One region of the Allorhizobium ampelinum S4 genome, then DNA from elsewhere that is predicted to be linked to it. Evidence: riboswitches for the same ligand, from Rfam matches in the RefSeq annotation. Region 1 holds a riboswitch; the other holds the start of a gene.
The links. A riboswitch is a leader RNA that binds a small molecule or an ion and turns the genes downstream of it on or off. The one in region 1 is predicted to bind cobalamin.
Positions count from the first base shown of each region.

Region 2: linked by a shared signal. The riboswitch ahead of AVI_RS10420 (hypothetical protein) and the one ahead of nrdH (glutaredoxin-like protein NrdH) in region 1 are both predicted to bind cobalamin.

Region 1 is NC_011981.1:357,435-362,575, reverse strand. Features, by position in the region: gene nrdE (class 1b ribonucleoside-diphosphate reductase subunit alpha) at 1-1,925, opposite strand, end outside; gene nrdI (class Ib ribonucleoside-diphosphate reductase assembly flavoprotein NrdI) at 1,922-2,338, opposite strand; gene nrdH (glutaredoxin-like protein NrdH) at 2,349-2,570, opposite strand; cobalamin riboswitch at 2,834-3,061, opposite strand; partial or broken gene AVI_RS31645 (LysR family transcriptional regulator) at 3,129-3,367, shown strand; gene AVI_RS27265 (AraC family transcriptional regulator) at 3,586-4,575, shown strand; gene AVI_RS27260 (MFS transporter) at 4,636-5,141, shown strand, end outside.
Region 2 is NC_011989.1:2,189,200-2,194,340, reverse strand. Features, by position in the region: gene AVI_RS29565 (DUF1127 domain-containing protein) at 1-96, opposite strand, end outside; gene AVI_RS10425 (hypothetical protein) at 547-1,011, shown strand; cobalamin riboswitch at 1,058-1,440, shown strand; gene AVI_RS10420 (hypothetical protein) at 1,581-1,883, shown strand; gene cobU (bifunctional adenosylcobinamide kinase/adenosylcobinamide-phosphate guanylyltransferase) at 1,888-2,415, shown strand; gene cobW (cobalamin biosynthesis protein CobW) at 2,419-3,492, shown strand; gene cobN (cobaltochelatase subunit CobN) at 3,496-5,141, shown strand, end outside.

The DNA.
Region 1 (5,141 bases):
TCTATGATCTTCTCGGGTCCGATCTCATAGGCGTCCTGATAGTAATCAAGGTTATCATTGCTCATGAAGGCGGCCGGATAGTAGACGCGGCCGATCTTGCCTTCCTTGCGGATCTCGATCTTCGAGACGATCGGATGGATCGAGGAGGTCGAATGGTTGATGTAGGAGATCGACCCCGTCGGTGGCACAGCCTGAAGGTTCTGGTTATAAAGGCCGGACGCCATCACCACCTCTTTCAGCGCCAACCAGTCTTCCTGTGTCGGGATTGAGATTCCGGCCGTTTCGAATAGTTCTGCGACGCGCCTGGTCGCTGGAAGCCATTCGGTTTGCGTATACTTGTCGAAATACTCGCCGGATGCATATTTCGAGTTCTCGAAGCCCTTGAAGCTCGTGCCGCGCTCGGCAGCAATCCGGTTCGAGGCACGGATGGCGTGATAGGTCACCGTGTAGAAATACATGTTGGTGAAATCGATGCCCTCTTCCGATCCGTAGAAGATGCGCTCGCGTGCGAGATAGCCGTGCAGGTTCATCTGGCCAAGGCCGATCGCATGGCTGTCATCATTTCCCTTCTCGATCGATGGAACCGAAGAGATATGGCTCATGTCGGACACGGCGGTCAGCGCCCGGATCGCGGTCTCAATGGTCCTGCCGAAGTCCGAGGAATCCATCACGGCTGCGATGTTCAAGGACCCGAGATTGCAGGAGATGTCCTTACCCATGGTCTTGTAGGACAGGTCGTCATTATAAGTGCTGACGTCGCTCACCTGTAGGATTTCCGAGCAGAGATTGCTCATCGAAATGCGTCCGGCTATCGGGTTGGCGCGGTTCACCGTGTCCTCAAACATGATGTACGGATAGCCGCTCTCGAACTGGATTTCGGCGAGCACCTGGAAGAAATCACGCGCCTTGATCTTCTTCTTACGAATGCGGCTGTCGGCGACCATCTCGCGGTATTTTTCCGTGACTGAGATTTCGGAAAAAGCGACGCCGTAGACACGCTCCACGTCGTAGGGTGAGAACAGATACATATCCTCATTGTTCTTCGCCAATTCAAAGGTGATGTCGGGGATCACCACACCGAGTGACAGCGTCTTGATCCTAATCTTCTCGTCGGCGTTTTCACGCTTGGTATCGAGGAAGCGCATGATATCGGGATGATGGGCATTCAGGTAGACAGCCCCTGCCCCCTGGCGCGCACCGAGCTGGTTGGCATAGGAAAAACTGTCCTCCAGTAACTTCATCACCGGGATGACGCCCGAGGACTGGTTCTCGATCTGCTTGATCGGTGCACCAGCCTCGCGGATATTGGTCAGGGATAACGCCACCCCACCCCCACGCTTGGAAAGTTGCAATGCCGAGTTGATGCCACGGGCGATGCTTTCCATATTGTCTTCCATGCGCAGCAGGAAGCAGGAGACCAGTTCGCCGCGTTGCTTCTTGCCGGCATTGAGAAAGGTCGGCGTCGCCGGCTGGAAGCGACCGGAGATAATCTCATCGACCATGTCCCGCGCCAAAGCCTCATTGCCCTGCGCCAGCGTCAATGCCACCATGCAGATCCGGTCTTCGTAGCGCTCCAGATAGCGCTTTCCGTCGAAGGTCTTCAGCGTGTAGCTAGTGTAATATTTGAAGGCGCCGAGAAAGGTCGGAAAGCGAAACTTCTTCACATAGGCATGATCGAAAAGATCGCGGACGAAGTTGAACGCATACTGGTCCAACACCGCTTGCTCATAGTAGCCTTCGTCCACGAGGTAATCGAGCTTCTCCCGTAGATTATGGAAGAAGACGGTGTTCTGGTTGACGTGCTGCAAGAAATACTGTTTTGCCGCCAGAGCGTCCTTATCGAGTTGGATTTTACCATCCTCATCGTAGAGGTTTAACATCGCGTTCAGCGCGTGATAATCCAGCGCCTGTTCGTCCGCCTTCAAAGGGCGCTCGAAAGTTGTGACATCCAAAATCGTTCCATCCCATATTTGACATTGGCGACATCTTCGTCCGTGCCGAGCAGTTCGAACCTGTAAAGGTACGGCACTCGACATTTCTGTGAGATCACGTCGCCGGCGAGACAGAACGTCTCGCCGAAATTACTATTGCCCGCGGCGATCACGCCCCGGAGATGAGAGCGGTTGTCCGCATCATTGAGGAAGCGGATGACCTGTTTTGGAACGGCCCCTTTGCCATCGTCACCCGAATAGGTTGGGACGATTAGAACGTAAGGTTCAGTGATCGACGGATTGCCGCTCCGCGGGCTGACGGGGATACGTGACGCGCGCAAACCAAGCTTGCCGACAAAGCGATGGGTGTTTTCCGAGGCACTGGAAAAATAGACAATCAGCCCCATCGCCAGACACTTACGCCAACGCGTTGATCATGTCGGGACGAAAACCCGCCCAATGGGTATCGCCAGCGATGACGACGGGAACCTGCCGATAGCCAAGACCTTGAACCTTGGCATAGGCGTCCTCATCGACGGAAATGTCGACGATGTGGTAGTCGAGGCCCTGACGATCGAGCGCGCGGGTGGTTGCGCTGCACTGGACGCAGGCAGGTTTGCTGTAAACGGTGATGGTCATCATATCCTCGTTGGGTTTTGATTTTTGGCCGCAGAAAGGCCTCCGAAGACGTCGTTGCCGACGCTCGTTTCTAGACATTGAGTGGGAGAATGACAGCAGCTCAGACGCTCTTCAGCGACCGTCTTCGTTTAAACGCCGGACCGTTACAGGAAAAATCACGCATGCCTTCACCCCGAAGTGTTTTGACGGATTGTCGGCAAGGAAACGCTGACAAGCGACATCATATCGCTTGCCGTCACGCGACCTTCCGCGCACCCCGCCCGTGGACGTTTTCGTTTGAGGCAGGTCTCCTGGCTCGCGGGTCGTTGCATCCATCCTCGCCTTCCCGAAACATGATGTTTCAGTGGCTTTCACTGGATAAATGCTCGCCGCTTACAGTTGCGGGGGCAGCTTCGGCATTGCCCGACCATCTCTGGTCCGGCGCACCGCATTCCCGTCTTAGCTTTCGATTCGTACTGAGAATCGAAAGAACCTCGAACACTAAATATGGTATACGAGGCTGAAATTTCGTCAACAACTATACCGCCGAACGGATAGCTCTCCCCAGGAAAAATGCAGTCGCTTTTCAACCGCACGACACGATCGTTGAAACTCATGGCCGAAGGCCGCGATCTGCATGATCGTGCGCTTCAGTTGTCGTGCGATGCCGAAAAAATCGAACAGGTGCGAAAGCCGGACGGGTGGAGCCGTCGAGCACCTTGCAAATTGCGGCGTCGCTGCCGAACGGTTTGCACATAATCGCGCCAGCACTGCCGCGGTTTCGCGAACTGCATCCCAAAGTGACGATTGATCTGCGTTAGAGAGGCCAGCGTCTATTCATTCGCAAGCGGAAGGTCTTGAAAAGATATAAACTATCGAGGGGCGGATACCCTTCGTCTTTCGGACTGGGCCTGTCGGACTGGGCCTCAATCCATTGGCTGACTGGAATGAGAGGGGGTGCTATGGGCGGGGATCACGCTCGAATTCATAAAACTTCGTACTTGCGCGCCAGACGTTTGGTGCCTAAAATTGGATAATGTCTGATCATTCGTCTCAACGGTTGTCGCCGTCAAATATCCCAATGGATGCGCTAAGCGAAGTTCTACAGGACTTTCGCTTGAGTGGGGTCAATTATGGGCGCTGCGAACTGCGGCATCCGTGGAGCATCGCCTTGCCGCACCAGCAGCTGCTTCGATTCCACTTTGTCAGCCAAGGTCCATGCTGGATTCATACCGAAGCCCAAGGGTGGCAGGAATTGAATGATGGGGATCTGGTGCTACTGCCGCAAGGTATCGCACATCGGTTGGCAAGCGCGCCGGATGTTGAAGGCGACTCGCTCAAAAGCTGTCAGATAAAAAGGTTGAGCAACAAGGTTTGCGAGTTGGTGCGGGAAGGAACGGGGGCGACCAGCACTCTTTTCTGCGGTTCCATGGCTTTGAGCGCATATGCCCTTGATCCTTTGATCGCCTTGATGCCGCCAATCATCAAGGGCTGCGATGTCGCTGGCAATGACCCGGTTATTGGCCCCCTGCTGGCGGCTATGACGGCAGAGGCTTCGCAGCCTCAGATGGGCAGCGCGACGATCCTGTCGCGTATGGCTGACTTGCTCGTTGCGCGGCTTATCCGCTGTTGGGTCAATTGCAGCGGAGCCGCAACCACCGGCTGGCTCGCCGCCATCCGCGACCCTCATCTTGGTCGTGTATTGGCCGCCATGCACCGCGATCCGGGCCATAACTGGACGCTTGAAAGCCTTGCCGGTGTGGCGGGCCAATCGCGCTCGATTTTTGCCGAACGCTTCAGCGCTATTTTAGGAGAAGGCGCGGCACGCTATCTCGCCCGCCTGCGCATGCAGCTTGCCCGTGAGTTGTTGGGGCAAGGTGGCATGTCGGTTGCCGAGGTTGCATCTCGCCTGGGCTATGAATCTGAGGCGTCTTTCGCCCGCGCTTTCAAACGGATTACCACGCTCTCCCCGGGCGTTGTGCGCCGCACAGTTTCCGGACGAACGGACATGGTTTTCGGATTTTAAGCTACATATAATCCCAAATCTTTCGTCTATGAAGTGCTTCTGGATTCAGGAGATACGTCAATGACGGACAGAACATCACAATTTAACAGCGCAGCTATAGACCTCGATACCGCTGAGCCGGTTGCGTGGAGCCCTGCCACCTGGTTTGCCGTCCTTTCGATGGCGGCCACCAGTTTTGCGCTGGTGTCGGCTGAGTTCCTGCCAGCAGGCTTGCTGACGCCTATGGCCCGTGATCTTGGGATCAGCGAGGGAACAGCCGGACAGGTCGTGACTGCCACGGCTTTCGTGGGCGCCATCACGGCCCTGTTGAGCAATGTCCTGATCGGCAGATTAAACCGCAAGACAGTACTGGTCGGCCTCAGTGGCTTGGCAATCGGCTCCAATATTCTTGCAGCGGTGGCGACGGACTTTTGGCTATTGATGCTCGGTCGGGCAGGCCTCGGCATTGCCCTCAGCGGCTTCTGGGCGCTTTCGGTTGCCGTCGTCGCCAGGTTGGTTGGGGCCAATGCAACAGGACGGGGCATGGCGATCGTCACGCTCGGCGTCTCACTCGCAACGATAGCCGC
Region 2 (5,141 bases), on a different replicon from region 1:
GCCGATGTCGGACAGGGTCTGGTTGGACAGGCCGCCCAGCTCGGACAGAGTGCGGCGATAGCTAATCCAGTTTTTTGCAATGCGGATCGGGTTCATGACGTTTCCTCGAGATCTTGGTTGCTGATCCGGCGGTCTCTCCCGCCTCAGCTGTTGACATGCTTATACATCGGGGAAGGTCTTTATGGCAGTGCAATAAATGGGCGACTGCTATGCGTTTGTGCAGATTCATGGCTATTAATTGTGCTTCGGCTAAGATTTGAGCGTGATCTTGGGACGCTCAAAACACGCCTTTTTCGAGTGAAATTCTCACCGGTCCGAGGGTGTGGAATCGCCGACCTTCAGGCGCAAGACGGTCCCATAATGGCTTTGTTTAACAAGAATCCAGCGGATATTTTCTTTTGCGCAACATTCCCTGCTTTGTGGCCAGCAAAAGGCGGCATAATTCGTCAAAACGCCGTCATCACGTCTATCTCCGTTGCGGACTTATAGCGTAAGCTTGCGGCAAGCTCTGGCTTTGATGGTCCGTGCCATATCTTTGTGCGGAGTATGACCTTGCTGCGGTATTTGCGCGTTCTTGCCTTTCTATCGATCTGCATGGCGCTTGCCGGGTGCATGGCAGGACTGTTTCAATCAGATCGGAAGAAGTTCTACTATGATATTCGTGCGGTCACCGTACTGGCTGGTCCAAAAGTGCCGTTGGTTCTGGTTCAGGGTGTGGAGCGGCGTCTGTCGGCTGCCGTCGCCGCTACGGTGCGCAGCGAGGTTCTGCCACGGGTGATTCTGACGGTCAGGGTCGAGGCGATGGCGAGTGGGCTTGGGCTGGACAAGCAGCATAACGAGGCCGAGGTCAAAGTCAGTGCTGCCTCGGTTGAAACCGGTGATGTGGTCGCTCAGGGCGCGTTCAAGGTGCTGACCATTACCAATGACCAGACGCTTGGCCCTGAAAGCCTGGCGGAAGAAATTTCAGCCCGGATACGCTCGCTGTTTTCCCTGACCGCGCCAAAGCTATAGCGGGTATTGGCTCATGGCTTGCAGATTGACTTAAAGCCTCATTCTGCTAACCCTAAAGGTGGATGGTTTTCGGCCTGAAGAGATTGAGGCTGGAAAGCAAAAGGGAATGCGAAGGCGTGGACCCAGACAGGGCATGCCAAACGCAGCCGACCCCGCGACTGTAGAACAGCGAGGGTTTTCCATCCGGTTTTGACGATCCTTGCATGGCGGGCCGCGTGGTGTGGCCGGTGCGGTGAGCGGACGGACCGGAAAAGCCACTGGAGTGGCAAAGCGATCTGCCGGGGTTGGACGCCTCTTTATCTACGAATCGTCCGCCTTTTCGCTTTTGCTATGACCTCCGGGAAGGTGAGGGAAATCTGCGAACGGGTGCCGTTATGGTACCGGTTTGACGCTGTGAGCCAGGAGACCTGCCGTCCGTGACGGGCTTTACGCCCAATTGGGGGAGAGATCCCCGACGCCAGCACGGAGGTTGTCGTGGCGCAACAGATTGATCGCGGGCCTTCCAGCCTCCGCTCCACGGTCTTTTGGCCGTTTTGCAGTATGCCGCCTGCGCCTAACGGAGGCAGGTCATGATGACGCTCGTGTCATCACGCAGCATAGGTGCCGCCTTAGCTCTGCTTGTGCTGGCGGCGCTGGTTTTTGCGTTGCTGCCGTTTTCCCGTCATGCGCCTTCTGGTCCTTCTCAGCGGCCCGCTGAGCAACAATTCCACGCACCGTCCGGTTCCAATTCCACCTTTGGCGGGGCGCTGTCGCAGCCAAGGTCGGATGTGCGGACGTCTGCGCCATATGCTGCCGATGCAGCCCCATCCGCATGGCCGGGCTTCGTGCCGCGCTCCAGCGGGCTCTACACGCCGCCTACGGGTGGAAACTGACGCCATGGCAGACACAGTTTCGAAACGTGTCTTCGTTCTCGGAGGCGCGCGGTCCGGCAAGTCGCATTTTGCAGAACAGCTTTGTGCCGAGACCGGCCTGGAGCGTCATTATCTGGCAACCGGGCGGGCCTGGGACGAGGAAATGCGCGCCCGGATCGACCAGCACCAGCAGGATCGTGGTCCGCTCTGGGTGACGCATGAAGAGCCACTGGCGCTGGTGGGTCGGCTGAAGTTTATCGATGCGCCGGGCCGGGTCATCTTGGTTGACTGCCTGACGCTCTGGGTCACGAATCTGATGATGGAGGAGGGGCGCGACATGGCTGCTGAGGCGCAAGCCCTTGCGGATCTGCTGCCCCGCCTTTCCGCCTCCATCGTGCTTGTTTCCAATGAAGTCGGCCTTGGCATTGTGCCGGAAAACCGCATGGCGCGCCATTTCCGTGACCATGCCGGACGGCTTCATCAACTGATCGCGGCAAGCGCTGACGAGGTTTACTTCGTCGCGGCTGGCCTGCCCCTGAAAATGAAAGGCTGAACAATGTTGCAACAGAAAATTCCCGTCACTGTTATCACCGGTTTTCTCGGAGCGGGCAAAACGACGATCATCCGCAATATGCTGATGAATGCGGGTGGCAAGAAAATCGCGCTGATCATAAACGAGTTTGGTGATCTGGGTGTGGATGGCGAAGTGCTGAAAGGCTGCGGCGCCGAGACCTGCACCGAGGACGACATTATCGAACTGACCAATGGCTGTATCTGCTGCACGGTTGCCGATGATTTCGTGCCGACCATGCAAAAGCTGCTGGCACGGGATGTGCTGCCCGACCATATCGTCATAGAAACCTCCGGCCTTGCCTTGCCCCAGCCGCTGGTGGCCGCCTTCAACTGGCCGGATATCCGCACCCGCGTGACCGTGGATGGTGTTGTGACGGTGGTCGATAGCGCTGCTGTCGCCGCTGGCCGGTTTGCTGACGACCATGACCGGATCGACGCCCAGCGCGCCGCTGATGACAGTCTCGATCACGAAAGCCCGATCGAGGAGCTGTTCGAGGACCAATTGACCTGCGCCGATCTGATCGTGCTCAACAAGACCGACCTGCTTGATGCCGATGGTCTTGCCAAAGTGCGGAGCGATGTGACCGCCCGGATGTCCCGCAAGCCGACCCTGATCGAGGCGAAGAATGGCGATGTGCCTGTTATGGTGCTGCTTGGCATTGGAGCGGGTTCGGAAGCCGATATCGATAATCGCAAGTCCCATCACGAGCTGGAGCATGAGGCGCTGCATGCCAGCGGTGAGGACCATGACCATCATCACGACCACGACGAATTTGATAGTTTCGTCGTCGATCTGCCGCAGGTGCGCGAGCCGGACCGTTTTGTCGATGGCTTGAAGACCGTGATCGAAGCGCATGACGTGCTGCGGCTGAAAGGCTTCGTCGATGTGCCGGGCAAGCCGATGCGGCTTGTGGTGCAGGCGGTCGGCAACCGCATCGACCAATATTACGACCGGCCCTGGGCCTCCGGCGAACAGCGGGCGACGCGGCTAGTGGTGATCGGCCTGCATGATCTCGACCAATCGGCGATTGCCGATGCCATCCGGGCGGCGGCGTAAGCCATGCATCTTCTGCTTGCCCAGCAAGGCTCGATCAGCGACGGGGATGACGCGATAGACCTTGGCCAGACGCCGGGGGATATCCTGTTTCTGTCCGCCGCCGATACCGAGCTGTCCGCCATCGCGGCGGCGCTGGCGCGGCAATCCGAGACCGCGACATGGCGGCTCGCCAGCCTGATGGCGCTGAAACATCCGATGTCGGTCGATACCTATATCGAGCGCACCGCCCGCCATGCGAAACTGATTGTGGTCAAGGCTTTGGGTGGGGCCAGCTATTTTCATTATGCGCTGGAAGCGCTGCACGCCTGCGCCCGCCGCCATGGGATCAAAATTGCCGTCCTGCCCGGCGACGACAAGCCGGATGCCGGGCTGGAGGCTTTTTCAAACCTGGATGCCTCGGATCTATCGGCGCTTTGGGCCTATCTGATCGAAGGCGGCGATAGTAATGCCAGCCATTTCGTGGCTTTTGCGCAAGCGCTGCTGACCAATGCACCGAAACCGCAGGAGGCTTTGCCGCTGCTGAAAGCCGGGCTGTGGTGGCCAGGGCGAGGGGCGATCGACGTTCCGGCATGGCAGGCGCTTGCAGGTGAGGGGCCGATTGCTGCCCTGTGCTTTTACCGCGCCCTCGTCCAGAGCGGCGAGACCGCGCCGGTTGAGGCGATGATCGAGGCGTTGCAAGCGCAGGGCCTGCGGGTCTTGCCGGTGTTTGTCGCCAGTCTGAAAGATGCTGTCTGCGTTGAGACGCTGCGGATGATTTTTAAGCAGGCCGCACCGGATGTGGCGGTCAACACGACAGGCTTTGCCGTGTCCGTTCCGGGTGCCGATGCGCCCTCGACCGTGCTGGACGAGCACGGCGCGGTGGTGTTGCAGGCGCTGTTTTCCTCGTCGCCACGCTCCGTCTGGGAAGCCTCGATGCAAGGGCTGAGCGCCCGCGATCTCGCCATGAATGTCGCGCTGCCGGAGGTGGACGGGCGGGTGCTGACCCGCGCCGTGTCCTTCAAATCCGCTGCCCGCTACGATGCGCGGGTGGAAACCACACTGGTCAGCCATGCGCCGGACCCGGGCCGCATGGCCTTCGTCGCCAGCCTGGCTGCCAATTGGGCGCGGCTGAGGCACACACCTGCGCCAGAACGGCAGGTCGCCCTGATCGTGGCCAACTATCCCAACCGGGATGGGCGCCTTGGCAATGGTGTCGGGCTGGATACCCCTGCCGCCAGCCTTGAAGTGTTGAAGGCCCTCAAAGCCGAGGGCTACGACACCGGCATCCTGCCCGCCAACTCTGATGCGCTGATGACGACACTGATGGCAGGTGTCACCAATGCAGCGGTGAAGGGCAGGGTGATCCGCGAGACCCTGCCACTTGCCGATTACCAGCGGTTTTTCGGGAGCCTGCCTGACAAGATCAGGCGGGAGATTAGCGACAGATGGGGGGAGCCGCAGGCCGATCCGTTTTTTGCCGGGGATGGTTTCGCGCTGCCGCTGCTGCGGTTTGGCAAGGTGATGGTCGGCATTCAGCCAGCGCGGGGCTATAATATCGATCCGAAGGACAGCTATCATTCGCCGGATCTGGTGCCGCCCCACGGCTATTTCGCCTTCTACGCATTTCTCCGCCAGAGATTTGGCGTTCACGCCATCATTCATATGGGCAA